DNA from 4 places in the Paraburkholderia sp. Ac-20347 genome. Region 1 is predicted to be linked to each of the others. Evidence: predicted binding sites of a transcription regulator. Region 1 holds the regulator's gene; each other region holds the start of a gene.
What was found. Region 1 encodes HrcA, which represses chaperone genes, less so after heat shock. Its sites were predicted from a motif close to TTAGCACTCNNNNNNNNNGAGTGCTAA; they were not measured.
Positions count from the first base shown of each region.

Region 1 (7,350 bases):
TGACGTCGTTCAGTTCGACGGCCGTGAACGACTGCATGTCGAAATTCACGTTGACGTCGCGGCCCGCGACGATCTGGATGCTCACCTTGCAGTCGTCGGGCAGCACGATCGGGCGGTTCGAGAGCGCGTGCGGCGCGATCGGCACGAGCACGATGCCCTGCAACTGCGGATGCAGAATCGGCCCTTGCGACGAGAGCGCGTAAGCCGTGGAGCCCGTGGGCGTGGCGACGATCAGGCCGTCCGAGCGCTGGTTGTACATGAAGCGGCCGTCCACGTGCACGCGCAGCTCGGCCATGCCGGAGAAGCCGCTGCGGTTCACGACCACATCGTTGAACGCGAGCGCCTGATAGATCGGAGCGCCGTCGCGCGTGATGCGCGATTCGAGCAGCGAGCGCTCCTCGCGCTCGAAGCTGCCCGCGAGCAGTTGCGGCACGATCTCCTGCATGTCGGAGAACGGGATGTCGGTGATAAAGCCGAGCCGCCCATGGTTGATGCCGATGAGCGGCGTGCGGTAGGGCGCGAGCTGGCGGCCGATGCCGAGCATCGTGCCGTCGCCGCCGAGCACCACGGCCACGTCCGCGCGCGCGCCGATTTCGGCGGGCTGAAGCGACGGATAGCCGGTGGCGCCGATTTCCTGGGCGGTCTGCGCTTCGAACACGACGTCGAAGCCGCGTTGCGAAATGGTCTGGGCGAGCGCCATCAGCGGCTCGCCGATGCCTTGGGTGTTGCTGCGCCCGACGAGCGCAACCGTCTTGAACTGGCTCTGGATCTTCTGGATCTGCATGCCGCAATTACACCATAGTCAGGTCCCGAAAAGGAACCTGTGAGCCAATACGGGCGGGGCGGCGAGCGAAAAAACGCCGCCTCGCGGCCGATGCGCCCGCGGGTGCTTTTCCCCTGCAACGCGGCGCCTTTCTCCCAAAAACCGGTGACGCGCCGATGACAGCGACCCATTTCGTGAGATACGTCGCGTGACAGGCCCCGCCAGGCGGCGGCCCGCCGCGGGTTCCGTCCGCCGCCCGAGCGCCCGCGTGCGTACTCGCCCCGAACCCGGCATTAGGCTAAAATTTTCAGTCATGTTAGATCCCCGCGCACAAACCCTCCTCAAGACGCTGATCGAGCGCTACATCGCCGAAGGGCAGCCGGTTGGCTCGCGCACGCTGTCGCGATTCTCCGGGCTGGAGCTGAGCCCGGCGACCATCCGCAACGTGATGTCGGACCTGGAGGAGCTGGGGCTCGTGTCCAGTCCGCACACTTCGGCGGGGCGCGTGCCCACGCCGCGCGGCTACCGCCTGTTCGTCGACACCATGCTCACCGTCGAGCCGTCCGGCGACGAAGACGCGCTCACGCGCGCGGTGAAAACCACGCTGCGCCCCGGCGAGCCGCAGAAGGTAGTGGCGGCGGCGGCCAGCGTGCTCTCGAATCTCTCGCAGTTCGCCGGCGTGGTGCTCACGCCGCGCCGCAGCCATGTGTTCAAGCAGATCGAGTTCATGCGCCTCTCGGACAAGCGCATCCTGCTGATCATCGTGACGCCCGAAGGCGACGTGCAGAACCGCATCATGGCGACGCAGCGCGATTTCGCGCCTTCCGAGCTGATCGAAGCCTCCAATTACATCAACGCGCATTTCGCGGGCCTCTCGTTCGACGAGGTGCGCCGCCGCCTGCGCGAGGAAATCGACGCACTGCGCGGCGACATGACCACGCTCATGCACGCCGCCGTGACCGCGAGCACCGAGGAATCGGATACCGGCGAGACCGTGCTGATCTCGGGCGAGCGCAACCTGCTCGAAGTGGCCGACCTTTCCTCGGACATGGCGCGCCTGCGCAAGCTGTTCGACGTGTTCGACCAGAAGACCAGCCTGCTGCAACTGCTGGACGTCTCCAGCCACGCGCAGGGCGTGCAGATCTTCATTGGCGGCGAGTCGCAACTCGTGCCGATCGAGGAAATGAGCGTGGTGACCGCGCCGTACGAAGTGAACGGCAAGATCGTGGGCACGCTCGGCGTGATTGGCCCGACGCGCATGGCCTACAACCGCGTGATTCCGATCGTGGACATCACCGCGCGGCTGCTCTCGCTCACGCTCAGCCAGAACTGAGCGGCTTGCGGGCCATGATCGGCGAAAGCGGCGCGTCGCGCCATTAGCCGAATGGCTAACGTTGCGGCGCGCACTGCGCTGCGTTGCCTGGCGCACACCGCAGCACACCCGCTGAGCGCCCGCCGCCTGATTGACCCGAAGCCGCCCGCTATAATGATCCCTTGTGCAACCGTTGCTGCGCTGCTCGCGCGGCGTACCTGATCGCCTATGCGTTTCGACCTCGAGCGGCCTCTGCAATCCGCTGTCGCGCATCGTGTTGCGGTGCTGCTCATCAATCTCGGCACGCCCGACGCGCCCACGCCGCGCGCCGTGCGCCGCTATCTCGCGCAGTTTCTCTCCGACCCGCGTGTGGTCGAGATTCCCGCGCCGATCTGGCAGGTGATCCTGCGCGCGCTGATTTTGCCGCTGCGCGGGCGCTCGTCGGCGAAAAAGTACGCCGCCGTGTGGACGCCCGAGGGCTCGCCGCTGCGCGTGCACACGCAAAAGCAGACCGACGCGCTGCGCCATCTGCTGCAGATCAACGACTACACGGTGCTGGTCGATTACGCGATGCGCTACGGCACGCCCGATATCCCGGCGATGCTCAATCAGCTCAAGCTCGCGGGCGCCGAACGCATCCTGCTCGTGCCGATGTATCCGCAGTACTCGGCGTCGACCACGGCCACGGCCTTCGACGCTGCGTTTGCTGCACTGCGGCGCATGCGCAATCAGCCCGAGATCCGCACGCTGCGCGGCTATCACGACCATCCGGCCTATATCGCCGCGCTGGCCGCGCAGGTGCATCAGTACTGGAGCGCGCACGGCAGGCCCGATTTCGCGGCCGGGGATCGTCTCGTGCTGAGCTTCCACGGCGTGCCGAGCCGCACGCTCGATCTTGGCGACCCGTACCACGAGCAGTGTCAGCAGACGGCGTCGCTGCTCATGCACGCGCTGGAACTCTCGTCGGTCGAGTGCCGCGTCACGTTCCAGTCGCGCTTTGGGCGCGCGCAGTGGCTGCAGCCGTACACGGCGCCCACGCTCAAGGAGCTGGGGCAGGCAGGCGTGCGACGTGCGGATGTGTTTTGTCCGGGTTTCACGGCCGATTGCCTGGAAACCATCGAGGAAATCGGCATGGAAGTCCGCGACGAATTCCTGCACGGCGGCGGCAAGGAGTTCCACCGTATTCCGTGCCTGAACGACTCGCGCGCGTGGATCGCGGCGCTCGGCGAGATCGTGGCGCAAAACCTGCAAGGCTGGCCGGTGCAGGCGGCGAGCGCCGGCGTACACGCTGCGGGCGCGGTGGCGTGACGCTGCTGTGCCGCGCGCGTTTCGCTTAATCAGGACGCAACGTATGAACTACAAAATTTCGACGGAGCCGGGCGCGCGCCTGCGCATCGACAAGTGGCTCTGGTCCGCGCGCTTTTTCAAGACGCGCTCGCTGGCCACCGATGCGGTCGGCAAAGGCCGCGTGCGCATTGGCGGCGAAGCGGTGAAGGCGTCGAAGGAAGTGCGCGTGGGCGATCGCGTGGAATTCGAGATCGATCACGTGGTCTGGGAAGTGGATGTGCTGGGAATCTGCGAGGTGCGCGGCCCGGCCAGCGTGGCGCAGACGCTCTACGCGGAAACCGAAGCCGGGCGCGCCCGGCGGGCGGCCGAGCAGGACCGGCGCCGGCTCTTTCGCGAACCGGCGGCCGTGTTGCAGGGCAGGCCGACCAAACGCGACCGCCGCACTATCGACAAACTTTCGCGTGAGGATTGAAGAGGGCTTCCATCGTGGCGTGGACGCCACCGTATTCGGTGGTGTTCTCGTTCACGGCGCCGGACATGCAGATGGTGGTGGTTCCGGCAATGAGTACCAGAGCGACCACCGATATGGCAAAGGTCAGTTTCACGGTACTCCCCAAGGGATCGCGCCAAAACGGCCAGGTGAACCCGGTTCCGGGTCCAATCGGTGCGGTGCCGGGCTCAGGGTATACGTGTGATAGAGCAGCACCTGTTCCTGAGTGTAGGTCAGGCGGGCGGCGCACTCAATTTCAATTTTTCCGCACTGCGGTAATGATTGTAACGGGCAGTTTCCGCGGTTTGACCGTTGTATAAAAAACCGCTGGAAAGCCCTTGAAACAAGCGATCCGGCACCCATGTGCTGTCGCAATGTACGAAGCATCTGTCGCGTCGGCACAACGGCTGCCGGGGCGGCGAAACAGACGGTCCGTACGGGCCGGTGCTTCGTGTCCCTTTTTACTATTCAACGACGTTCAGCGACATGGAAAACACGCAAGAGAACCCGACGAGCCAGAACCCCACGCCCGCGGACGACGCGTCCCAGGCCGCCGCACAGCCGCAGGCCGACGCCGGTCAGGTTGAGCAAGGCGGCGCGGACGCCGCGCTTGCCGAGGCGCAAGCGAAGGTCGCCGAGCTGCAGGACGCGTTCATCCGCGCCAAGGCCGAGACGGAAAACGTTCGCCGCCGCGCGCAGGAAGACGTCGCCAAGGCTCACAAATTCGCCATCGAAAACTTCGCCGAGCACCTGCTGCCGGTGGTCGACAGCCTCGAAGCCGCGCTCGCGCACGGCTCGGACGACCTCGCGAAGGTCAACGAAGGCGTCGAGCTCACGCTCAAGCAGCTGAGCGGCGCGCTGGAAAAGGGCAAGGTCCTCGCGATCAACCCGGTCGGCGAGAAGTTCGATCCGCACCGCCATCAGGCCATCTCGATGGTGCCGTCGGAGCAGGAAGCCAACACCGTCGTTAGCGTGCTGCAAAAGGGCTATGTGATCGCCGACCGCGTGCTGCGTCCGGCGCTCGTCACGGTGTCGCAGCCGAAGTAAGCGGTGTAAATGGCGCGCACCGCCGGGCGTCGGCAGTCAGACTGAAGACGCGGCGTCGCGCAGCCGTCATCCGCTGTAGCGCAGTTGTGCTTTCCGGTGGCCTCGCGGTCGTTTCGTAAGGCTTTAGAAAGTGAAGGTGGCGCTTTTTCCAAAACATCGCGAAAATGCGCCGCCGATTGAAAAAAATTAACGGATGCATAGCCCAAACCCCTTGAAAAGCGCCAACGCGGCACTTATTTGGGCAGCAGTTCCGAATTGAAGTGGACGCCAGCCGCGATCACGCGGATTGAAACCTTGTTGAAACCGCGTCGAAAACCGCGCAAAGCGGCGTCCTCGCAGCGATCAAAATTGGAGATTTGACAAAAATGGGCAAAATTATTGGTATTGACCTCGGCACCACGAACTCGTGCGTGGCGCTGATGGAAGGTAATCAGGTCAAGGTGATCGAGAACTCCGAAGGCGCCCGTACGACGCCGTCGATCATCGCCTACATGGACGACAACGAAGTCCTGGTCGGCGCGCCGGCCAAGCGCCAGTCGGTCACGAACCCGCGCAACACGCTTTACGCGGTCAAGCGCCTGATCGGCCGCCGCTTCGACGAGAAGGAAGTGCAGAAGGACATCAACCTGATGCCCTACAAGATCGTCAAGCACGACAACGGCGACGCCTGGGTCGAAGCGCATGGCCAGAACCTCGCGCCGTCGCAGGTTTCCGCAGAAGTGCTGCGCAAGATGAAGAAGACCGCTGAAGACTACCTCGGCGAGCCGGTCACCGAAGCCGTGATCACGGTTCCCGCGTACTTCAACGACAGCCAGCGTCAAGCCACCAAGGACGCGGGCCGCATCGCCGGTCTGGAAGTCAAGCGCATCATCAACGAACCGACCGCAGCCGCGCTCGCGTTCGGTCTGGACAAGGCCGAAAAGGGCGACCGCAAGATCGCCGTGTTCGACCTCGGCGGCGGCACGTTCGACATCTCGATCATCGAAATCGCGGACGTCGACGGCGAAATGCAGTTCGAAGTGCTCTCGACCAACGGCGACACGTTCCTCGGCGGCGAAGACTTCGACCAGCGCATCATCGATTACATCATCGGCGAGTTCAAGAAGGAGCAGGGCGTCGACCTCTCGAAGGACGTGCTCGCGCTGCAACGCCTGAAGGAAGCCGCTGAAAAGGCCAAGATCGAACTCTCGTCGGGCCAGCAGACCGAAATCAACCTGCCGTACATCACGGCGGACGCATCGGGTCCGAAGCACTTGAACCTGAAGATCACGCGCGCCAAGCTGGAAGCGCTGGTCGAAGACCTGATCGAGCGCACCATCGAGCCGTGCCGCGTGGCGATCAAGGACGCAGGCGTGAAGGTTGGCGACATCGACGACGTGATTCTCGTCGGCGGCCAGACGCGTATGCCGAAGGTGCAGGAAAAGGTGAAGGAGTTCTTCGGCAAGGATCCGCGCCGTGACGTGAACCCGGACGAAGCCGTTGCAGTCGGCGCCGCGATTCAAGGTCAGGTTCTGTCGGGCGACCGCAAGGACGTGCTGCTCCTCGACGTGACCCCGCTGTCGCTCGGTATCGAGACGCTCGGCGGCGTGATGACGAAGATGATCAACAAGAACACCACGATCCCGACCAAGCACTCGCAGGTCTACTCGACGGCGGACGACAGCCAGTCGGCCGTGACGATCAAGGTGTTCCAGGGCGAACGCGAAATGGCGGCGGGCAACAAGCTGCTGGGCGAGTTCAACCTCGAAGGCATTCCGCCCGCACCGCGCGGCGTGCCGCAGATCGAAGTGAGCTTCGACATCGACGCGAACGGCATTCTGCACGTCGGCGCGAAGGACAAGGCGACCGGCAAGGAAAACCGCATCACCATCAAGGCGAACTCGGGCCTGTCGGAAGCCGAAATCGAAAAGATGGTGAAGGACGCCGAAGCGAACGCGGAAGAAGATCACCGTCTGCGTGAGCTGGCCGACGCGCGCAACCAGGGCGACGCGCTGGTTCACAGCACGAAGAAGGCCGTGGCCGAGTACGGCGACAAGATCGACGCTTCCGAAAAGGAAAAGATCGAAGCCTCGCTGAAGGAACTCGAAGACACGCTGAAGGATTCGTCGGCTGACAAGGCGACGATCGAGGCGAAGGTCGAGGCGCTGTCGGCGGCATCGCAGAAGCTCGGCGAAAAGATGTACGCCGACATGCAGGCGCAGCAAGCCGGCGCCGCAGCAGGCGCGGGTGCCGAAGCCGGTGCCGAGCAGGCTGCGAAGAACGACGCCGACGACGTGGTCGACGCCGAGTTCAAGGAAGTCAAGAAGGACTAAGCCGGTTCGAACGGGCCGCCGCCCGCGGGTGGCGGCTCGAACGAATGGACCGGAGCACGGCCGCATCGGTTACGATGCGCGTCAGCATTGCAGCGCCTGGCGAGCCTTCCGGCTCTCCGGGCACATTTGTTTTATGGAG
Region 1 is NZ_JAAGPN010000047.1:26,793-34,142, forward strand. Features, by position in the region: gene G3N97_RS12035 (NAD kinase) at 1-784, opposite strand, end outside; gene hrcA (heat-inducible transcriptional repressor HrcA) at 1,077-2,096, shown strand; gene hemH (ferrochelatase) at 2,304-3,383, shown strand; gene G3N97_RS12050 (RNA-binding S4 domain-containing protein) at 3,427-3,834, shown strand; gene grpE (nucleotide exchange factor GrpE) at 4,339-4,899, shown strand; gene dnaK (molecular chaperone DnaK) at 5,265-7,211, shown strand.

Region 2 (7,350 bases), on a different contig from region 1:
TGACGCCGCAGGTCCCGTTTCCGGTCTACGACAGACAGAAAGGAGCGATGCATGGACATCTGCACGACGATTCCACCCGTTGGCGAGGCGGAGCTGCCGAACACGTGGATTAACTCAAGTTATTCAGCATTTAAAGAGAACTTCGAACGCAATAGTTTCGAGGTCACCCACAAGCTGGCGCGTCATCCGCTGCTTCAGTTGCCGCAATTGCTGGAACTGGCGGACCGCTCGCTGAGGACGCGCCCGTCCGATCTCTATTTCGACATGGGCGATGTCGTTCCCGGGCAGAAGTGGAAAGATACGAATCGCGAATTTTCGCCACTGAGCGCGCTAAGGCAACTGGAAGAATCGAACGCGTGGTTCATCTTCCGCAGCGCGCAGAAGGACCCGGCTTATACCGAGCTGTTCAGTCAGACGATCGCGGAGATCAAGCGGCTGGTCGGCAACGGCATCGAAAAGAAGATTCTCGTCGAGGACATCATCATTTTCGCGACCTCGCCGAAACGGGTGACTGCGTATCACATCGATCGTGAATGCAATTTTATTCTGCAGATTCAGGGGCAAAAAGATATCTACATCTTCGACCGCAACGACCGGGAGATTCTGCCGGAAGTCGAGATAGAGCAGTTCTGGGCGCTGGATAACAACGCGCCCAACTATCGGCCTGAAATGCAGGACCGAGCCCGTCTGTACAAACTGGCGCCTGGCAACGGGGTGCACGTGCCGGTCAATTGTCCGCATTGGCTGCAAAACAAGGACAACGTGTCGGTGACCTTGAGTGTGAATTTCCAGTTTATCGATTCGGTGCGGGCGAATATCTATCGCGCCAATCATTATCTGAGAAAACTCGGCATCGATCCGCAGCCGCCTGGACGCAGTGCGTTGCGCGATCAGGTCAAGGTGATGGCGTATTCGACCGCGAGCGCGGCAAAGCGCGTCGTCTCGTCGACATGGAAGAAAGGTAGCTAGTATCGCAACAAGCGATGACCGATTTTGATTTTTTCATGCTCGCCACCCGGAAAGTGGCGAAGCGTTCGACCATGAAAAAATGAGCTTCGCAAAGGCGTGCGCCACGTTTGCGACCGTAACTCAGACCGTGATTAAGACAGCCCGGATTAACCATGATGCTACCTTCCGCAAATGAGCTTTTGGTCGTTGACCGGGCCGTTTATACGAACGCGTTCAATACGAAGCCGTTCGGTTTCGAGCACTATCTGCATCGGCTTCCGATGTTTCAGCCCGACGCGCTCGCGGCGCTGGCGGGCAAGTACGGCGCGGAGCCGGGCGACTACTACATTTCGCAGTCGGCGCCCACGCCGGGAACGCGATTCTTCGATGTCAAATCGAAACCGTCGAAGCCTGATGAAGCACTGGCGATGCTCGCCACCTCGCCGACACGCATGCTCTTGAAGCGTCCCGAGAAATACGACAGCGCGTACCGCGATCTCTTGAATACGCTGTTCGAACGCGTGGTCGAATTGCGAGGCGGTTTGAACGGCGAAAAAGTCGTACGGCTGGAGTCGGCGCTCTTTATCAGTTCGGCTTCCGCCACCACGCCATTTCATTTCGATCCGGAGATCAATCACTTTTTCCAGATCGAAGGCGGCAAGCAATATCACGTTTATCCGCCTTCGGCGATTCGTGTGGAAGAACTCGAAGACTTCTATGTGGAAGGGAAGATCGAGATCGGGCAGGTGGATTTGCGCACGCGCGACAAGAGTCTCGAGCACGTCTTCAGCCTGATGCCTGGGCGCGGCTTTCATCAACCGCAAGACGCGCCGCATTGGGTGAAAACCGGCGGGGAGCGCAGCGTTTCGTATGCGTTCGTCTACGAGACCAATGCGAGCCGCGCACGCGGGCGTATTCTGGCCGCCAATCATTACCTGCGGAAAATCGGCGTGCATCCGCAGGACCCTGGAGCAAACGCAGGGAGCGACAGTGCAAAGGCTTCGGTGATGAAAGTCGTCGTGCCTGTTCGCAGGCGGATCGTCCGAAATCTTAACCGGATTCGTTGAGCGCATTCGGCGCGGTTTTAAACCGCGCCGATGATGCGTCTTTAAGGAAGGCCGCTTATCGAACAGTAGATGGCCAGTCGACGACGCGTTGGGTATCGAGAAACTCCCGGAACTCCGCAATATCGCCAGTGCTCGCCTGTGATTGCGAATAAGCGAGCGCTGCTTCCGAAGCTGCATTCAGGCTGGCCGCATCGGACAAGATCGCGCTGATCTGCCCGGCGTCGATCAGAAAGGCGCAACGTTCGCTGCCGGGCGGCAAGCCTTCCAGCGAATGACGCGAGCCGAACACCGGCTTGCCCGCCGCCAACGCTTCGACCACCTTGATTTTCAGGCCCGTTCCATCGACAGGCGCAATCACGATCTTCGCGCGCCGGTAAAGCGCGTCCAGATCGTCGACGAAACCGAGTAGCCGGATAGTGCCGATCGCCGATGCCTTTTCGACGACTTCGGGATTCATGCTGACCTCGCCCGCGATCGCCAGAGAAAAACGCTGCAGCAATTCGCGTTGCTCGTCGATGAAATGGATAATGCCATCCACGTTGAACGGATTGCGCGAGCCGATAAAAAGCAGATCGATATCGCCGCCGCCCTGTAGCGCGTCTAAATTGCGATGACTCGCGACACTGTATTTCGGCAAAAAGAATACCGGCTTGTGCGGAAAGAACAGCCGGAACATCCCGGCCTCCGTGCGCGCAATCGCGAGCAATGAAAGCGCGCTTTGCAGCAAGCCGGTTTCGCTGCGAAATTTCTCGGCAATTCTGCGGCTCGTGAGCGCGTGTCCAAAGCGCTTGCTGAATTGCAGGAAGTCGATATCGTGCGTTTCGATCACGCAGCAATCGGGATCGATGCCGTTCAGTTCCAGCAGGCCATTGGCGTAATTGACGATGAATAGCGCGTCGGGATACTGCTTTCGGAGCCGGTCGTAATTGGGCGTCAGCGCGGGCAGATGAGCGCCGAGCAGTCGCGGAATCCAATCCGGAAAAACGCCGCTTAGTTTCTTTTTGGCTTTTCCCCAATAACGCAGCACTGGCGAACGCCGGTCGAGTACGAGCGCGACGCCGGGAAACTGTTTGCTGAAAATCGTGCGCTCGGCGTCGCCCCACGGACACTCCCCGTGGTTCGAGTAACTGTAGACGGTGATTTTGCAGCCGTAACCGATCAGCAGATTGAGCAGCGACGTCACGCGGACATGCGCGCCATTCCGGTTGTTGACGAAAGTGCCATTGAAATAGACGATTAATTGGCGACGGGGACTGTCCCGGGTATCAGGGTTGATCATCTACGTTTCCGCGGTCATCTCACGTTGCACTGCCGCAGAGTATCCGCGCGCAACGCGCACGTCACTGCTGCCTGGCGCACGCAAGCCGGCTGCTGGTGGCATACGGCGAGCGTGAAATGCGCCGCTAATCGAGCAGAGTCGAACAATTCGGCCGTGCTTCTGCTTGTGAGGCCGGCGCGTTTCGGCGCACCAGCGATTGTTCGAGCCATTGTCTGATCGGGTGATCGACGAAACGCTCGACAAGCCAGGCCGCGATCAGCGTGGCGATGATCGAGATAAAGACCGCCTGCGCTTCTTGCCCGCTCTTCGACAACGCAAAAACCAGGCGGCCGATAGGGAAGTGAAGCAGGTAGATCGGATACGACAAGCGACCCAGCAGACGCGTCAAATGGCTGGATCGCGTGGAAGAGACATCGAGTTCGGCGCCGCGCCAAACCAGAATCGGCGCGATCGTGAAAATAATGGAGAACGGATAGATTCCGCGTACGAGATAAGGAAACGCGCAAATAGCCGCAAACAGTCCATAGAGCGCGGCTTCGGACGGAATCCATTTGCGTAAGGCGATCAGCAGGGCGGGCTGATTCTCGCGAAGGTGGAGTCGATAAACGAGGATGCCCATCGCGAATCCGTAAACGACCCTGCTAAATCCGCCCAAAAAATTCGACGTACCCCATCCGAGCCCGAATTGAAGCGCGAGTCGGCCCGCGTTGAGTTCCACCAGCAAGGCGATGAGTAGCGTGGTGACCGCCCCCCATGCCGCAATGAAGAACAGCTTCTTTTCATTGGCCCGAACGAATAACAGGAACAATCCGCTCGCCACGATTTCGAAGAACAGCGACCACGCCGGATCGTTGATCGGGAAAATCGATCCTATGGACGCCGATGCGGGATCAGCATGGCCCGGTATGCCCATATTGTTGATCGATCTGTCGCCCAGGTAGGGAATCATCAACACATTGGATGCCGCCGCCGCTATGAGACCTGGGCGAGTGAAGTTTGCAAGACCGAGGCTGTTGATGAATACGAGCGTCGGTATGCCGATGAGCGACGAGATAACGAGCATCGGGTACAGGCGTATCAGGCGCTTCGCCAGATAGCGTGTGTGGCTCATCGAGCGATTCGCGAGCTTTTCCCCGTAAGAGTGAAAGATGACGAAGCCGCTCAGAATGAAAAATAGATCGACGCAGATATTCCCGTTCGGAAAGAGCGGCCATCGTCCGAACAGCGTGAAGTGATACACCATGACCATGGTCGCGGCGATGCCTCTGAGTCCGTCAAGGACGTCGTAGCGACGTCGGCTGGCGCTATGGGTCATTTGGCGTGCTATCCGGGAGGTGGGAGACGACGCGACGAATCGGCCACCATGCTGCGCGATTTCGGTGGCCGGCTCAGTGGGATAGGGCACCAAGCGCGTGGCTCAGAATAATGGGGTGTGATCCTTATCGCGCCAGCCGGAAGGACGCATTTCTGGCACTGCGCACAGCAGGGTCGGGATTCCCCTGGGCGAAAAAAATATCGGAGCTCTCGCGCCTCGGCGTGCAAAAAACGCGGTTTCGAGCAGTTGCCGATTGCCGTGTGGAAGCGAAGCGTGCGACGCGGCCGGATTTCTATGTCGTTGTTTTTGCGTAACTAATTGGTCTTTCAGGTTGCGCAGGAGCGTCGCAAAGAAGACCACGCCGCCTCAAGATCCCTCATCCGACAGCCTCGACACTTTTGTCTCCGCCCCCCTTCTTGAATTTGTCACTACCCGTCCATATAATTAGCACTCACCGCATGAGAGTGCTAACAACGCTCGGTGTACACATATCTCTGGCTGGCACCTTCGCCAACCAGGTTTTCTTGAGTCTCTTCAAGTCCCAATCAAGAGAGAGGATCTATCCATGAACCTTCGTCCTTTGCATGATCGCGTGATCGTCAAGCGCCTGGATCAAGAAACCAAGACCGCTTCGGGCATCGTGATCCCGGACGCTGCGGCAGAAAAGCCGGATCAAGGTGAAGTCCTGGCCACGGGCCCGGGCAAGCGTGACGACAAGGGCTCCCTGATCGCGCTCGACGTCAAGGTCGGCGATCGCGTCCTGTTCGGCAAGTACGCTGGCCAGACCGTCAAGGTCGATGGCAACGAACTGCTCGTGATGCGCGAAGAAGACATCATGGCCGTGGTGCAGAAGTAAGCTCAGCCCACCGCTCATTCATCAAGAATTCAAGGAGTTAGAAGATGGCAGCTAAAGACGTCGTGTTCGGCGATTCCGCCCGTTCCAAGATGGTTGAAGGCGTGAACATTCTCGCCAACGCTGTGAAGGTCACGCTGGGTCCGAAGGGCCGCAACGTGGTCCTCGAGCGCTCGTTCGGCGGCCCGACGGTCACCAAGGACGGTGTCTCGGTCGCGAAGGAAATCGAGCTGAAGGACAAGCTCCAGAACATGGGCGCGCAAATGGTCAAGGAAGTTGCTTCCAAGACCAGCGACAACGCAGGCGACGGCACGACGACGGCAACCGTCCTCGCGCAATCGATCGTTCGCGAAGGCATGAAGTACGTCGCATCGGGCATGAACCCGATGGACCTGAAGCGCGGCATCGACAAGGCTGTTGCAGCCGCGATCGAAGAACTGCGCAAGATCAGCAAGCCCTGCACGACCAACAAGGAAATCGCGCAAGTCGGCTCGATCTCGGCGAACAGCGATTCGTCGATCGGCGACCGTATCGCTGAAGCGATGGACAAGGTTGGCAAGGAAGGCGTCATCACCGTCGAAGACGGCAAGTCGCTGCAAGACGAACTCGAAGTCGTCGAAGGTATGCAGTTCGACCGCGGCTACCTGTCGCCGTACTTCATCAACAACCCGGACAAGCAAGTCGCCGTTCTGGACAACCCGTTTGTCCTGCTGTTCGACAAGAAGATCTCGAACATCCGCGATCTGCTGCCGATCCTGGAACAAGTCGCGAAGGCTGGCCGTCCGCTGCTGATCATCGCTGAAGACGTCGAAGGCGAAGCGCTGGCTACGCTGGTCGTCAACAACATCCGTGGCATCCTGAAGACCGTCGCCGTCAAGGCTCCGGGTTTCGGCGACCGCCGCAAGGCCATGCTGGAAGACATCGCGATCCTGACCGGCGGTCAAGTCGTCGCGGAAGAAACCGGCCTGACGCTCGAAAAGGCAACGCTGAACGAACTCGGTCAAGCGAAGCGCATCGAAGTGGGCAAGGAAAACACGACGATCATCGACGGTGCAGGCGAAGCCGCAAGCATCGAAGCGCGCGTCAAGCAAATCCGCACGCAGATCGAAGAAGCGACGTCGGACTACGACCGTGAAAAGCTGCAAGAGCGCGTTGCCAAGCTGGCAGGCGGCGTGGCAGTGATCAAGGTTGGCGCTGCGACCGAAGTCGAAATGAAGGAAAAGAAGGCACGCGTGGAAGACGCGCTGCACGCAACCCGCGCTGCCGTTGAAGAAGGCATCGTCCCGGGCGGCGGCGTTGCGCTGATCCGTGCTCGCGTTGCTGTGACGGGCCTGAAGGGCGTCAACGCAGACCAGGACGCAGGTATCAAGATCGTCCTGCGCGCGATGGAAGAGCCGCTGCGCCAGATCGTCACGAACGGTGGCGAAGAAGCGTCGGTCGTCGTGGCAGCGGTTGCTCAAGGTTCGGGCAACTACGGCTACAACGCAGCAACGGGCGAGTACGTCGACATGGTCGAAGCTGGTGTCGTCGACCCGACGAAGGTTACGCGTACGGCGCTGCAAAACGCAGCTTCGGTCGCTGGCCTGCTCCTGACGACGGACGCAGCAGTGGTCGAAGTCGCGAAGGAAGATGCACCGATGCCCGGCGGCATGCCCGGCGGCATGGGCGGCATGGGCATGGACATGTAAATTCGGTGGGTCGAAAGACCTCCGCGATTTACATCGACGTGCCGATGGAAATGCGCCTCGCGGCGTGTTTCCATCGTCCGCAAAAGAAAAAACCCGCAGCGATGCGGGTTTTTTTTACGTCTGGCGTTTTTGTCTCGCGCGCGGGAGCCGGGGCTGCCGCGCGGGTTGATCGGCGTATGCCGGTTACGCCTCGCCTTCCT
Region 2 is NZ_JAAGPN010000034.1:1,731-9,080, reverse strand. Features, by position in the region: gene G3N97_RS09715 (transcriptional regulator) at 52-969, shown strand; gene G3N97_RS09710 (hypothetical protein) at 1,377-2,015, shown strand; gene G3N97_RS09705 (glycosyltransferase family 4 protein) at 2,071-3,198, opposite strand; gene G3N97_RS09700 (acyltransferase) at 3,419-4,609, opposite strand; gene G3N97_RS09695 (co-chaperone GroES) at 5,175-5,465, shown strand; gene groL (chaperonin GroEL) at 5,510-7,150, shown strand; gene G3N97_RS09685 (hydroxymethylpyrimidine/phosphomethylpyrimidine kinase) at 7,334-7,350, opposite strand, start outside.
Region 2: G3N97_RS09695 (co-chaperone GroES) is a predicted target of HrcA. The motif match lies at 5,054-5,080, and genes of this name have one in related genera.

Region 3 (7,350 bases), on a different contig from region 1:
CAGCCACGCCGTGCAACAGGTCACGGACGCATCCGGCGTGGAAATCACCGGCGAGGCGATCTGCTCGCTGTTCGAACGCGAGTATTTCGACACGAAGGGTCCGGCAACGATGGCCGGCGCGGGCCGCGCACGCTTCGAAGGCCGCGACGTCGCGATTGCCGCGTCGGCGCAGATCGACGAAGCGCATGCGCAAGCCGTCGCGGCCGCATTCGCCGACGTTGCGGAAGAAAGCGTGGAGATCACGTCGTTTGAAACCGCGCGCACCGCACAAGGCGGCACGGCGGTGTTCGTCGGTGCGCGGGTGGGCGGACAGGCGCTGCGCCACGGCGTAGGCGTCGCCGACGACGCGGCGCAGGCCGTGGTCGCCGCGGTCGTCAGCGCCATCAACCGTGCGGCGTGGCAGACGATCGACCGGCGCGTCGCGGCCTGATCGGATCACGAAGCGACCCAAAGCGATCAATAGTTGGAAAGTTAGCAGCAGAAAAGCAGCAAACCTGGAGGCGGCGCCGTTGAGCGCCGGCGGCATAACGGGCCGCCGGCGTGCGCCCGAAACGCCCTAGCAGGCGGATCGGCGAGTGGACTTACCGGATCTCACTCGATCGCGCAACGCGTCGCCTGCCACGCGAGCAGACGCCAGTGGCCATCCTCCTGCGTCTGGATCGCCGTGTAGGCAATAGGAAATAGTAGCGCGCCGTTGTTCGCTTCCATCTCGATCAGCACGCGCCCCGACACCACGCAGGTCTCGTTGCCCACCGGCAGCACGTCCTGCGACTGGATCTCGATCTGACGGTAGCGCCGGCGCCCCGCCGTGATCGCATCGATGAACTGCTGCTTGGTCTCGCGCTTGCCGTTCGTGTGAACGAAAAAGACGTTGTCGGACAGCAGTTGATCCAGCGACGAGCCGTCACCGTCCACCATCGCGCGAAACCGCTCGCGCTCCAGTCCGCGAATCGCTTCGATTACTTTTGCCACCATTAGCCGGGCCCCTTGCGCACGAGCCCGCGCCACTCGCGCCGGCTCGCACAGAAGATGTACGCATGCGTGTCGCTGAAATTTATACCAGGTTTGGACGCTTGCGATCAAAAGGATCGCCCCCATATGCACGTCAGAAAGGCCCGTCGCGCTGTGCGATTGCTTCTGTCATCGGCAGACGGCGTTGTGTGACGCGCCGCACGCTCCAGGCCGGCAAGACCTGCGCCGCAATGTCGCATCGCAACACTTTCGGCGTATTCTGATGTCTATTAGATATGTTCCGTGAGCAGAATTCGGGCGCGACCGTCAGCGCGGAACGGCGCCTGTGGGGCCCGATTTTTAGTCCGTCAGCACCGCTTATTCTGCAATTATCCAGCCCCAATTTCTCTGCCGCGCCGGCTGCGCGCGGTGTCATCGATCTAGAGTTATTCCTCGGTTCGCGGGTGTGCGCGCGCCGCATCGGGCTGGAAAGCCCGTCCCGTCTGCTTCCCGTGACTTTGCTGAAACCTATCGAAACAACTATTTCGATAGGGAATACGGAACCATGAAGCCCCTACCGACTCCAAGTATTAGCACTCGCTGATTCAGAGTGCTAACATCCAACGTGGAGTCGCAGTCCGACTTTTGCAAGATTCCTGAGGAGTTCGCTACGTGAGCAACGCAATGGCAATGACCCTTCCGGGTACGCTGAACACCAAGCCGGCCAAGGCCGCGGGTTCGGGTGCCCTGGCGCTCGCGAACGCTTCCCTGCTGCCCGGCCAACTGGGCAACATCGACGCCTACATCCAGGCCGTAAACCGGATCCCGATGTTGACGCCGCAAGAGGAGCGTCAATTCGCGACTGAATTTCGCGAGCAAAACAATCTGGAGTCCGCGCGCCGCATGGTGCTGTCGCACCTGCGCCTCGTGGTCTCGATCGCCCGTAATTACCTCGGCTATGGTCTGCCGCACGCCGACCTGATCCAGGAAGGCAACATCGGTCTGATGAAGGCCGTGAAGCGCTTTGACCCCGAACAGAACGTACGTCTCGTGTCGTACGCCATGCACTGGATCAAGGCCGAGATCCACGAATACATTCTGCGCAACTGGCGCATGGTGAAGGTCGCCACTACCAAGGCGCAGCGCAAGCTGTTCTTCAACCTGCGCAGCCACAAGCAGGGCCTGCAGTCGTTCACGCCGGAGGAAATCGACGGCCTGGCGCAGGAACTGAATGTGAAGCGCGAGGAAGTCGTAGAGATGGAAACGCGTTTGTCGGGTGCCGACATCGCGCTGGAAAGCCAGAACGACGACGGCGAGGAATCGTTCGCGCCGATCGCCTGGCTCGCCGACTCGCACAGCGAGCCGACTGCCGTGATGGCCGCGCGCGACCGCGACCGTCTGCAGTCGGACGGCATCGCCAGCGCACTGGAAGCGCTCGACCCGCGCAGCCGTCGCATCATCGAAGCGCGCTGGCTGAACGTGGCCGACGACGGTTCGGGCGGTTCGACGCTGCACGAACTGGCCGACGAGTTCGGCGTCTCGGCCGAGCGGATTCGCCAGATCGAATCCAGCGCGATGAAGAAGATGCGCACGGCGCTCGCCGCCTACGCCTGACGCGCGATTCAATCAAGCGCCGCCCGCCCCGCGGGCGTGACGCCGACAGCCCCGCCCCTAACAGGTGCGGGGCTTTTTCTTTTCCGCCGCCAGAATTAGGTACACGTTCAAACCGCCTCTGAGCGTTCCCCCGTAAGATGAATTCGCATGCCATGCAGTCTTTGTCTGATGCACGGCTGCAAACATCAGAATGCGACCCCAAACATTGATTCCAAGCAAAACGGATCGCATTACTGATGGGTGAGGCAGGCGCTCGTGGCTTCTTGTCACGGTGTCCTGATGACCCCACTCCTAGAATCCTTGTACACAAGATGTACGCCAATCCGGGCCGCGTGCAGGCCTGGCCGGGGACACAAGTTTTAGGGGCAACAGTCATCGTCATGAACTTCACTTCCGGCCAGGCAGCGCGTACGCGACCGCTTCTGCGCGCACGCATTCTCCAGTGGGCGCGCGGCCCGACCTTCGCCCGCGACATCGTTCTCGTTCTCGCCTTCAAGCTCGTGCTGCTGATGGCGCTGAAGTACGCCTTCTTCAATCATCCGCAGGCCGAGAACATGAACATGCCGCCCGCAGAAGTTGCCCGGGCCATTCTCTCCGTGCCGGTCCCGGCCGGGACGAACCCGCAACAAGGGGATCACCATGCCCATTAGCGAAACCGTCGATCTCTCGCGGCTGCAGTTCGCGGTCACCGCGCTCTATCACTTTCTGTTCGTGCCGCTCACGCTCGGGCTCTCGTGGTTGCTCGTCATCATGGAATCCGTCTACGTGATGACCGGCAAGACGATCTACAAGGACATGACGCAGTTCTGGGGCAAGCTTTTCGCGATCAATTTCGTGATGGGCGTCACCACCGGTCTCACGATGGAATTCCAGTTCGGCACCAACTGGTCGTACTACTCGCACTACGTGGGCGACATCTTCGGCGTGCCGCTCGCCGTCGAAGGGCTCGCGGCCTTCTTCCTCGAGTCCACCTTCGTCGGCCTGTTCTTCTTCGGCTGGAACCGCATGTCGAAGGGCGGCCACCTGCTCACCACCTTCCTCGTCGCGCTCGGCTCGAATCTCTCGGCGCTGTGGATTCTGGTCGCCAACGGCTGGATGCAGAATCCGGTCGGTGCGGAATTCAACTACGAAACCATGCGCATGGAGCTGTCGAGCCTGTTCCAGGTGATCTTCAATCCGGTCGCGCAGGTGAAGTTCGTGCACACCGTTTCGGCGGGCTATGTGACGGCGTCGATGTTCGTGCTCGGCATTTCGTCGTGGTATCTGCTGCGCCGCCGCGACGTCGACTTCGCGCTGCGCTCGTTCGCGATCGCCGCCGGTTTCGGCCTCGCCTCGACGCTCTGCGTGATCGTGCTCGGCGACGAATCGGGCTATCGCACCGGCGAAGTCCAGCAGGTGAAGCTCGCCGCCATCGAAGCCGAATGGGACACCGCGCCGGCGCCCGCACCGTTCACGCTCTTCGGCATTCCTAATCAGAAGGAAGAGCGCACCGATTACGCGATCCAGATTCCGTACCTGATGGGCATCATCGCCACGCGTTCGATCGACGAGCCCGTGATCGGTCTGAAGGATCTGATGGGCCGCGCCGAAGTGCGCATCCAGAACGGCATGCTCGCCTATGCCGCGCTGCAAAAGCTCAAGGAAGGCAACGCCGACACCGCCACGCGCGACGTGTTCGAAGCGCACAAGGCCGATCTCGGCTACGGCCTGCTCGTGAAGCAGTTCGCGCCCAATGTGGTCGACGCCTCGCCCGCGCAGATCAAGGCCGCCGCGAAGCACTCGATTCCGCCCGTCGCGCCGGTGTTCTGGTCGTTCCGCGTGATGGTCGGGCTGGGCATGCTGTTCCTGCTGACCTTCGTGCTCGCGTTCTGGTTTTGCGCGCAACGCTCGCTGCTCCAGGAGAATCGCCGCTGGTTCCTGCGCTGGGCCGTCTGGGCGATTCCGCTGCCATGGCTCGCCGCCGAATTCGGCTGGGTCGTCGCCGAACTCGGCCGCCAGCCGTGGACCATCGCCGAAGTGCTGCCGACGCATCTCTCCGCGTCGAGCCTTGCGCCCGGCGACGTGTGGCTGAGCCTCGCGGGCTTCGTGGTGTTCTACACGGCGCTCTTCATCATCGAGATCACGCTGATGTTCAAGTACGCGCGCCTCGGGCCGTCCTCGCTGCAGACGGGACGCTATTTCCACGAGCAGGGCGCGGCGGCCGTGGCGAGCGGAAACCGCGTCGCCTGAAGGCTTAACGGCCCCGGACCCGGACCTACATCAGGAAACACACCATGGACTACGCAACCCTCAAAGTGATCTGGTGGGTGCTGATCGGCGTGCTGCTGATCGGCTTCTCGCTCACCGACGGCTTCGACATGGGCGCAGCCATCCTGCTGCCCTTCCTCGGCAAAACCGACGCGGAACGCCGTATCGTCATCAACACGGTCGGCGCGACGTGGGAAGGCAACCAGGTCTGGCTGATCACCGCGGGCGGCGCGATGTTCGCCGCCTGGCCGCTCGTCTACGCGGCGTCGTTCTCGGGCTTCTACTTCGCGATGCTGCTGGTGCTCTTCGCGCTGTTCTTCCGACCCGTGGGCTTCGACTATCGCGGCAAGCGCGACAACCCCAGATGGCGCGGCGCGTGGGACTGGGCGCTCTTTATCGGCGGCTTCGTGCCCGCGCTGGTGTTCGGCGTGGCGTTCGGCAACCTGCTGCAAGGCGTGCCGTTCCAGTACGACACCGATCTGCGCGTCACGTACTACGGCAGCTTCTGGGCGCTGCTCAATCCGTTCGCGCTGATCTGCGGACTCGTGAGCCTGACCATGCTCAGCGCGCACGGCGCCGCGTTCGTGAAACTGAAGAGCGACGGCGTAGTGGCCCAGCGCGCGTCGAAGGCGCTGCGCCTGATGGCGGGACTCGCGGTCGTGCTGTTCGTGGTGGCGGGCGCCCTGGTGGCGACGCTGATCGGCGGCTATGCGATCACCGATGCCGCGCCCTACGACTCGGTCGCCAATCCGCTGCTCAAGAGCGTCGAGCCGGGCGCGGGCCTGTGGATCGCAAACTACGTGACGTATCCGTGGATGGCGGCCGCGCCGATCGTCGGCATTCTGGGCGGCGTGATCGCGTTCGTGCTGGCTGGATCGCGGCTCGAAAAGACGGCGTTCATCGGCACGTCGCTGCTGATCGTCGGGGTGATTCTCACTGCGGGCTTTTCGATGTTCCCGTTCATCATGCCGTCGTCGCTCGATCCGCGTTCGAGCCTCACGGTCTGGGACGCGACGTCCAGCAAGATGACGCTCGAGATCATGCTCGTGGCCGTCATCATCTTCCTGCCGATCGTGCTCGCGTACACCACCTGGGCGTATCGCATCATGCGCGGCAAGGTGACCGTCGACGCACTCGACGACAAGCGCAACACGATGTACTGAACGCAACATCGGCAACGTCGGCAACACACGCAGGAGCGAACATCATGTGGTACTTCACCTGGATTCTGGGCATCGGCGTGGCGCTCGCCTTCGGCATCATCAACGTGATGTGGCTCGACGAGCAGCACAACATGCAAACTCACGGCGACGACGCGCATTAACGTACGGCGCCGCGACGCGCCCATAAAAAAACCGGCAGGCTGGCAACCTGCCGGTTTTTCATTTCACCGCTGTCGCGGTTCAGCCGATCATGCCGGTTGAAGCGCCAGTTCCTGCGCGTAACGCGGCGCAGCATCGCCCACGACGATGTGCAGCGTATCCGCCGACACCCACGCCACGTCGAGCGCATCGAGCTTCGCGCGATCGACCGCGGCCGGATCGCGCACGATCACGCGCAGACGCGTGGCCGCGACCGCATCGAGCGAGACGATGTTCGCCGCGCCGCCGAGCACGGCCAGCCAGCGCGACGGATTCGGATCGAGCGGACCGGCGTTGTGCGCGCCCGCAGCGGCCGGTGCGTTTTGCGCAACAGCCGGAGCCACGGCGGCGGTGCTCACCGCCTTCGCCACATTCGCGGTATTCGCCGTATTCGATGAAACACCGCCGCGCGCAAGCTCACCGCGAATCTCGTCGGCGATGATGTCCGCTTCCGGCCCGATGATGACCTGCACGCTTTCGCCGCCGCGCTTGAGCACGCCGCGCGCACCGATCGCCTTCAATGCGGGCTCCGACACGCGCGCCGGATCGGCCACATTCAGACGCAGACGCGTCGTGCACGCATCGACCACCTTGAGGTTGGCCGCGCCGCCGAGCGCATCGATATACCGCGCCGCGCGCGAAGCCGCTGCCATGCCCGGCACCGCGACGCCCGACATCGACTCGGCGATCTCGGTATCGCCCGCCGAGGCTTCACGACCCGGCGTCGGCAGATTGAAGCGGCGGATGAAGAAGCGGAACAGCACGTAGTACACGACCGCGTACGCCACGCCGAGCGGGATCGCTTCCCAGCCGTGCGTCGAGAGGCCGTAGTTCAGCACGTAGTCGATCGCGCCCGCCGAGAACGTGAAGCCGAGCTTGATGCCCAGCAGCGAACAGATCGCGAGCGACAGGCCCGTGAGCACCGCGTGGATCGCGTAGAGCACCGGCGCGAGGAACATGAAGGTGAACTCGATCGGCTCGGTCACGCCCGTGAGGAATGAGGTGAGGCCCATCGAGAGCAGCAGGCCCGCGACCATCGCGCGCTTTTCCTTCGGCACTTCGTGCAGCATGGCGAGACACGCGGCCGGCAGGCCGAACATCATCACCGGGAAGAAGCCGGCCATGAAGCCGCCCGCCGTCGGATCGCCCGCGAAGAAGCGATGCAGGTCGCCCGTCA
Region 3 is NZ_JAAGPN010000095.1:17,496-24,845, reverse strand. Features, by position in the region: gene leuA (2-isopropylmalate synthase) at 1-430, shown strand, start outside; gene G3N97_RS19090 (nuclear transport factor 2 family protein) at 592-975, opposite strand; gene rpoH (RNA polymerase sigma factor RpoH) at 1,624-2,565, shown strand; gene cydP (cytochrome oxidase putative small subunit CydP) at 2,946-3,215, shown strand; gene G3N97_RS19075 (cytochrome ubiquinol oxidase subunit I) at 3,205-4,794, shown strand; gene cydB (cytochrome d ubiquinol oxidase subunit II) at 4,839-5,975, shown strand; gene cydX (cytochrome bd-I oxidase subunit CydX) at 6,020-6,136, shown strand; gene nagE (N-acetylglucosamine-specific PTS transporter subunit IIBC) at 6,224-7,350, opposite strand, start outside.
Region 3: rpoH (RNA polymerase sigma factor RpoH) is a predicted target of HrcA. The motif match lies at 1,542-1,568, and genes of this name have one in related genera.

Region 4 (7,350 bases), on a different contig from region 1:
GTCGGCGGATCAGCAACTCTGGGAAGCGCCGTCGCTCGCGGCAGGCGCCGCGCAACTGGACGAACGCTCGCCGTTTCGCTTCATCGCCGAAACCGGCATCGATGCCGCCGAGCATCACGACGAAGTGCTGCTCGAAGAAGTGGACCGCAATACGTGGATTCAGGTGAGCATCGACCGCTCGATCAACAACGTCGGCAATCGCCTGCAGGACGGTCTCGCGTTTCTCGCGACGGTCGGTTCGACCGCGCCGTTCGTCGGCCTGTTCGGCACCGTGTGGGGCATTTATCACGCGCTCACGGCGATCGGCATCGCGGGTCAGGCATCGATCGACAAGGTGGCGGGTCCGGTGGGCGAGGCGCTCATCATGACCGCCATCGGCCTCGCGGTCGCCGTGCCGGCCGTGCTCGGCTACAACTTCCTCGTGCGCCGCAACAAGTCGCTGATGGAGCGCGTGCGCACGTTCGGCGCGCAACTGCATACGGTGCTGCTGTCGGGCCGCAAGCGCAACGTGCGCGCCGTCGCCAACGCGGGCTGAGCGCGCGAAGAGAGTCATCATGGCCATGAACGTAGCTCAGGACGGTGGCGAAGACGAGGTGATCGCCACCATCAACACGACGCCGCTCGTCGACGTCATGCTCGTCCTGCTGATCATCTTTCTCATCACGATTCCGGTGGTCACGCATACGGTGCCCGTGCAATTGCCGAAGGAAACCGTGAGTCCGCTGCAGACCAAACCGGACGCGATCGAGATCGCGGTCGACAAGGACGGCAACGTCTTCTGGAACGAAAAACGCGTCGACTCGCCCACGCTGCTTGCGCAACTGAAGACGGTCTCGCAGCGCGATCCGCAGCCCGAGGTGCACGTGCGCGGCGATCAGTCCACGCGCTACGAGTTCATTGGTCGCGTGGTGACCGATTGCGAGCGCGCGGGCATCACGAAGGTGTCGTTCATCACGCAGCCGCCCGCGCGCGGCGGTTGAGCGCGAGCGAAGGAAACAGATATGGGAATGCAGGTGAACCAGGGTTCCGGCGACGAACCGGACGTGATGGTGGATATCAACACCACGCCGCTGATCGACGTGATGCTCGTGCTCTTGATCATGTTGATCATCACGATTCCAATCCAGATGCACTCGGTGAAAATGAATCTGCCCGTGGGCGATCCGCCGCCGCCCGCCGCGCCGCCGCCGGTCGTGCAGGTCGATATCGACGCAAGCGGCGCGCTCGCCTGGAACGGCGCGCATCTTCAGGATCACGCCGATCTCGAACGGCATATGGCCGACGTGGCGGCGCAAGCCGATCAATCGGAGATTCATCTGCTGCCGGATAAAGCCGCGCCGTATCGCGCCGTGGCTGAAGTGCTGGCGGCCGCGCAGCGTGAAGGCGCGACGAAGATCGGCTTGATTGGAAACGAGCAATACATGCAGTAAAACTGGGGATGGCCCTCGTTCGATCCGAACGGGAGGACTTCGTTAAAGCGAACGGTGCGCCGTTCGCTTTTTTTTCGCGCCTTCGATTCGCCTTCTATTCAACTCACGCATCGCCATATCGATTGCAGGATTCGCGCGATATCGAATTGCCAATCCATTATTGGAGCGCGGCGAAGGCGTTTTCTATACTCGGTTTTCCATCAGCACTCGCATTGAACGAGTGCCAGCCCATCGCCGATAACGTTAAAGGACTACGCCCATGAGCCTGCGCCCATTGCACGATCGCGTGATCGTCAAGCGACTCGATCAGGAAACCAAAACCGCGTCGGGCATCGTGATTCCCGATAGCGCCGCCGAAAAGCCGGACCAGGGCGAAGTGCTCGCCGTCGGTCCCGGCCGGCGCGACAACGACGGGCGCCGCATCGCGCCCGATCTCAACGTGGGCGACCGCGTGCTGTTCGGCAAATACGCCGGTCAGACCGTGAAAGTCGACGGTAACGAACTGCTCGTGCTGCGCGAAGAAGACATCGTCGCAGTCGTTCAATCCTGAGGGAAGCATCGATCATGGCAGCGAAAGACATCGTATTCGGCGACATCGCCCGTAGCAAACTCATCGAAGGCGTGAACATTCTCGCCGACGCCGTGAAAGTCACGCTCGGTCCCAAGGGACGCAACGTCGTGCTCGAACGCAGCTTCGGCTCGCCGGTCGTGACGAAGGACGGCGTGTCGGTGGCGAAGGAAGTGGAACTCGCGGACAAGGTGCAGAATATCGGCGCGCAGATCGTCAAGGAAGTCGCGTCGAAAACCAGCGACGCCGCGGGCGACGGCACGACGACGGCCACCGTGCTGGCGCAGGCGATCGTGCGCGAAGGGCAGAAATACGTGGCGGCCGGCCTCAATCCGCTCGATCTGAAACGCGGCATCGACAAGGCCGTGAGCGCGGCGATCGAGGAGCTGAAGAAGATCAGCAAGCCGACCACCACGAGCAAGGAAATCGCGCAGGTCGCGACCATCTCGGCCAACGGCGAAGAGTCGATCGGCCAGCGCATTGCGGAAGCGCTCGATCGCGTGGGCAAGGAAGGCGTGATCACGGTGGAAGACGGCAAGTCACTCGACGACGAACTCGACGTGGTCGAAGGTCTGCAATTCGATCGCGGCTATCTTTCGCCGTACTTCATCAACAACGCGGATAAGCAGATTGCCGAACTCGACAATCCGTTCATTCTCCTGCACGACAAAAAGATTTCGAATATCCGCGATCTGCTGCCGGTGCTCGAACAGGTGGCGAAGGCCGGGCGTCCGCTGCTGCTGATCGCGGAAGATATCGAGGGCGAAGCGCTCGCGACGCTCGTCGTCAACAATATTCGCGGCGTGCTGAAGACGGTCGCGGTGAAGGCGCCCGGTTTCGGCGACCGTCGCAAGGCGCTGCTCGAAGATATCGCGATCCTCACGGGCGGTCAGGTGATCGCCGAGGAAACCGGCTTGGGTCTCGACAAGGCCACGCTCGCCGAACTCGGTCAGGCCAAGCGCGTGGAGATCGGCAAGGAAAACACCACGGTGATCGATGGCGCGGGCGAAGCGGCGGCGATCGAAGCGCGCGTGAAGCAGATTCGTGTGCAGATCGAAGAAGCGACCTCCGATTACGATCGCGAGAAGCTGCAGGAACGCGTGGCGAAACTCGCGGGCGGCGTGGCGGTGATCAAGGTGGGCGGCGCGACCGAAATCGAAGTGAAGGAAAAGAAGGATCGCGTGGACGATGCGCTGCACGCGACGCGCGCGGCGGTGGAAGAGGGCATCGTGCCGGGCGGCGGCGTGGCGCTGATTCGCGTGCGCCAGGCGATTCTCAATCTGCAGGGCAGCAACCCCGATCAGACCGCCGGCGTGAAGATCGTGCTGCGTGCGCTCGAAGAACCGCTGCGCCAGATCGTGACCAATGCGGGCGAAGAGGCGAGCGTGGTGGCGGCGCGCGTGGCGGAAGGCTCGGGTAATTTCGGTTACGACGCGGCGACGGGCCAGTATGGCGACCTCGTCGAAAAGGGCGTGCTCGATCCGACCAAGGTCACGCGCACGGCGCTGCAAAACGCGGCGTCCGTGGCCGGGCTGCTGCTGACGACCGATGCGACCGTTCACGAAGCGCCCAAGGCGGCGACCGCGCCTGCGCCGGGCGGCGTGCCTGGCGGCGGCGATCTGGGCTTCTGACCGGCAGCCACGCACGCGATATTCACGCGTATAGCAATGAAAAGCCACGGCATTTGTCGTGGCTTTTTCATTGTGGCCGATGCGAGCGCGCATAGGTTCGCGCCCTTGTATGCGTTAGCAGCGGCTTTATGACTCGACTGGATAAACGTATCGGATTTGCTTCGTTGTCAGGTGCAGCAGGCGCATTTAGATTGGCCTCTATCGGCAAGTTACATGCGCCTTTCAAACTCACTCAGACAACTATCACGGGGTACGCCTATGCCGTTCCTGTCTCGCGCCGCGCACGCCTTGCGCCGCGCGTTTGCGCCTTCTCTTTCCGTGGCGCTCGCCGCCGGCACGCTGGCCGCGACGCAACCGGCGCGCGCCGAGGGCACGATTCGCGTCGCCGAACAGTTTGGCGTGGTGTATCTGATGCTCAACGTCGCGCGCGATCAGCACTTCATCGAGCAGGAAGGGCGCAAGGCCGGCGTCGACATCAAGGTCGACTGGGTTCGCCTCTCGGGCGGCGCGGCCGTCAACGATGCGCTGCTTTCGGGCGCGGTGGATATCGCGGGCGCGGGCGTCGGCCCGCTGCTGACCGTCTGGGACCGCACGCACGGCCGCCAGAACGTGAAGGGCGTGGCCTCGCTCGGCAACCTGCCGTACTACCTCGTGAGCACCGATCCGAACGTCAAGACCGTGGCCGACTTCACCGACAAGGATCGCATTGCGGTGCCCGCCGTGGGCGTTTCCGTGCAGTCGCGCGTGCTGCAATACGCGGCGGCGAAGCAGTGGGGCGACAAGCAGGTCGACCGGCTCGACAAGCTCACGCAGGCCATTCCGCATCCGGATGCAGCCGCTGCGCTGATCGCGAACAGCAACGTCATCACGGCCCATTTCGGCAATCCGCCGTTCCAGCAGCAGGAACTGGCCGGGAACCCGAAGGCGCATATCGTGCTGAATTCCTATGATGTGCTCGGCGGCCCGAGTTCGGCGACGGTGCTCTACACCACGCAGAAATTCCGCGACGAGAATCCGAAAACCTATCACGCCTTCGTGGCGGCGCTCGCCGACGCGGCTCATCTGATTTCGACCGATCCCGAGAAAGCCGCCGATATCTATATCCGCGTGAATGGTTCGAAGATCGACCGCAATCTGCTGCTGAAGATCCTGCGCGATCCGCAGGTGCAGTTCAAGACGGCGCCGCAGAACACGCTGCCGCTCGCGCAATTCATGTATCGCACCGGCGCGATCCGCAACGAGCCCAAAAGCTGGCGCGATTATTTCTTCGACGATCCGGCGACGGCGGGCGGTAGCTGATTCCGCGTGTTGATTTCGCGTGCCGATTTCGTGTGTTGATTTCGCCTGCTGAAGCGCCGTAACCGGCGTTTATGCATCGCCGTGTTTTGGATATGGCGATTCCTTGGTTGGGATGCGCGGCGGCTGCCCGTATGTTGACGTTTTCTCTGCTGGAGTTCCGATCGTGACAGTCACACCCTCCCGACTCGGGGCCCACGCGCCGCTGGCGCGCCGTGGCCTGGAAGGCGCCGCGCCGAAAGCGGGCGACGCCGACGCGGCCTTCGGCCAGCGCACGCCGCGCGCCGTGCCGGGCTACGCGTCCCCTATCGCCGATGCTGGCGGCCCGCTGCTCGCCATCGACGGCGTCAGCCTCGAATATCGTAGTCGCGAGCGCATCGTGCGCGCCACGCACGACGTGAGCTTCGACGTCTACGGCAGCGACCGCTTCGTGCTGCTGGGGCCGTCGGGCTGCGGCAAGTCCACCTTGCTCAAGGCGATCGCGGGCTTTATCGAACCCGTCGGCGGCACGATCGCGCTCGACGGTCAGCGCGTGCGCGGCCCCGGTCCGGATCGCGTCGTCGTGTTCCAGGAGTTCGATCAGTTGCCGCCGTGGAAGACCGTGGTGGAGAACGTCGCGTTTCCGTTGCGTGTGGCCCGCAAGCTGCAGCGCGCCGAGGCGAAGGCGCGCGCGCTGCATTATCTCGACAAGGTCGGCCTTGCGGCCTTTGCCGATGCGTATCCGCACACGCTTTCGGGCGGCATGAAGCAGCGTGTGGCGATTGCACGCGCGCTCGCGATGCAGCCGCGCGTGCTGCTGATGGACGAACCGTTCGCCGCGCTCGACGCGCTCACGCGTCGCAAGATGCAGGAGGAATTGCTGCGCCTCTGGGACGACGAACGCTTCACGCTGCTGTTCGTCACGCATTCGATCGAAGAAGCGCTGGTGGTGGGTAATCGCATTCTGCTGCTTTCAGCGCATCCGGGACGCGTGCGCGCGGAGCTGAACAGTCACGCGTGGTCGCACGCCAGTCTCGACGATGAAGGCTTTCGCGCGAACGTCGCGCGCATTCACGGCCTGTTGTTCGAGACGGAAATGAACGCAGAAGCGAACGCAGAAGCGAACCGAGAAGAAAAGATCAACGCGGAGGCACACGCATGAGCACGCCGAATCGCGCGGCCCTGCCGCCGCTGCCGCCCGTGCGCGAGGAATACGAACGCACACTGCAACCCGTGCCGCCCGGCGGCGATTCGGTGCCGCTGCCGCTCGCGAAGCGTCTTTCCGATGCAAGCTGGTTGAGGCGCACGCTGATCGCGCTGCTGTTGATCGCAGCGTGGGAGATCACCGCGCGCATCGTGAACAACGATCTGCTGGTGCCGACTTTCGGCGCGACGTTCATGGCGTTCGTGCAAGGCATCCTGAGCGGCGAGTTGCTGGAGAAGACCGCGATTTCGCTGTCCGTGTTGTTGCGCGGCTATGCCATCGGCGTGGTGCTCGCGTTCGCGCTCACGGCGCTGGCCGTGTCGACGCGTGCGGGCCGCGATCTGCTCTCCATGCTGACCGCGATGTTCAATCCCTTGCCTTCGATTGCGCTATTGCCCATCGCGCTGCTCTGGTTCGGACTCGGCACGGGCAGTCTGCTGTTCGTGCTCGTGCACGCCGTGCTCTGGCCGCTTGCGCTCAATATGTACACGGGGTTTCTGGGCGTGCCCGCCACCTTGCGCATGGCGGGACGCAATTACGGACTGAGCGGCCTGCGCCACGTCGCGCTCATTCTGGTGCCGGCTGCGTTGCCGTCGATCATCGCGGGCCTGCGCGTGGGTTGGGCTTTTGCATGGCGCACGCTGATCGCGGCGGAACTGGTGTTCGGCGCGAGCGCGGGGCAGGGCGGCCTGGGCTGGTACATCTTCCAGAATCGCAATGAGCTGTATACCGATCGTGTGTTCGCCGGGCTCGCAGCGGTGATCCTCATTGGCCTGCTCGTCGAGCATCTGGTTTTCGATACGCTCGAACGGCTGACCGTGCGTCGCTGGGGCGTTCAGCATTGAGCGCAGAATTAACCGAATGAGCCGAATGAGCCGAATCAGCCGGATGACGCGATAGGGCGCATCCGGCGTTTTGATTTAGCCGCATTAATTCCACTCCGCAGATCCTCAATTCCGCACGGTCGTTCAGCGCGCCGTGCGTCTTTCCGCGTTAACCATTCGCTCAAGCGAGCGGCAGCTTTTCTCAATCGACCCGCGCGGCCGCGCTGGCAAAATCCTCACACAAACGGAGACAACGCAATGCATCGGCGACACATGTCGCGCGGATGGATTGCGTGAACTATTACATGAGGATAAAGACGGCCATGAGGTACAGGTCCGCGATTTTTATCTGTGCGTCGCTCATCGGAACATGCGTCGGTTCATCGTCGGCATGGGCGACGGAATCCCCGCCGTGGGT
Region 4 is NZ_JAAGPN010000121.1:16,273-23,622, reverse strand. Features, by position in the region: gene G3N97_RS22255 (MotA/TolQ/ExbB proton channel family protein) at 1-535, shown strand, start outside; gene G3N97_RS22250 (biopolymer transporter ExbD) at 555-980, shown strand; gene G3N97_RS22245 (biopolymer transporter ExbD) at 1,002-1,430, shown strand; gene groES (co-chaperone GroES) at 1,690-1,980, shown strand; gene groL (chaperonin GroEL) at 1,995-3,629, shown strand; gene G3N97_RS22230 (ABC transporter substrate-binding protein) at 3,888-4,928, shown strand; gene G3N97_RS22225 (ABC transporter ATP-binding protein) at 5,032-6,066, shown strand; gene G3N97_RS22220 (ABC transporter permease) at 6,063-6,953, shown strand; gene G3N97_RS22215 (porin) at 7,217-7,350, shown strand, end outside.
Region 4: groES (co-chaperone GroES) is a predicted target of HrcA. The motif match lies at 1,631-1,657, and genes of this name have one in related genera.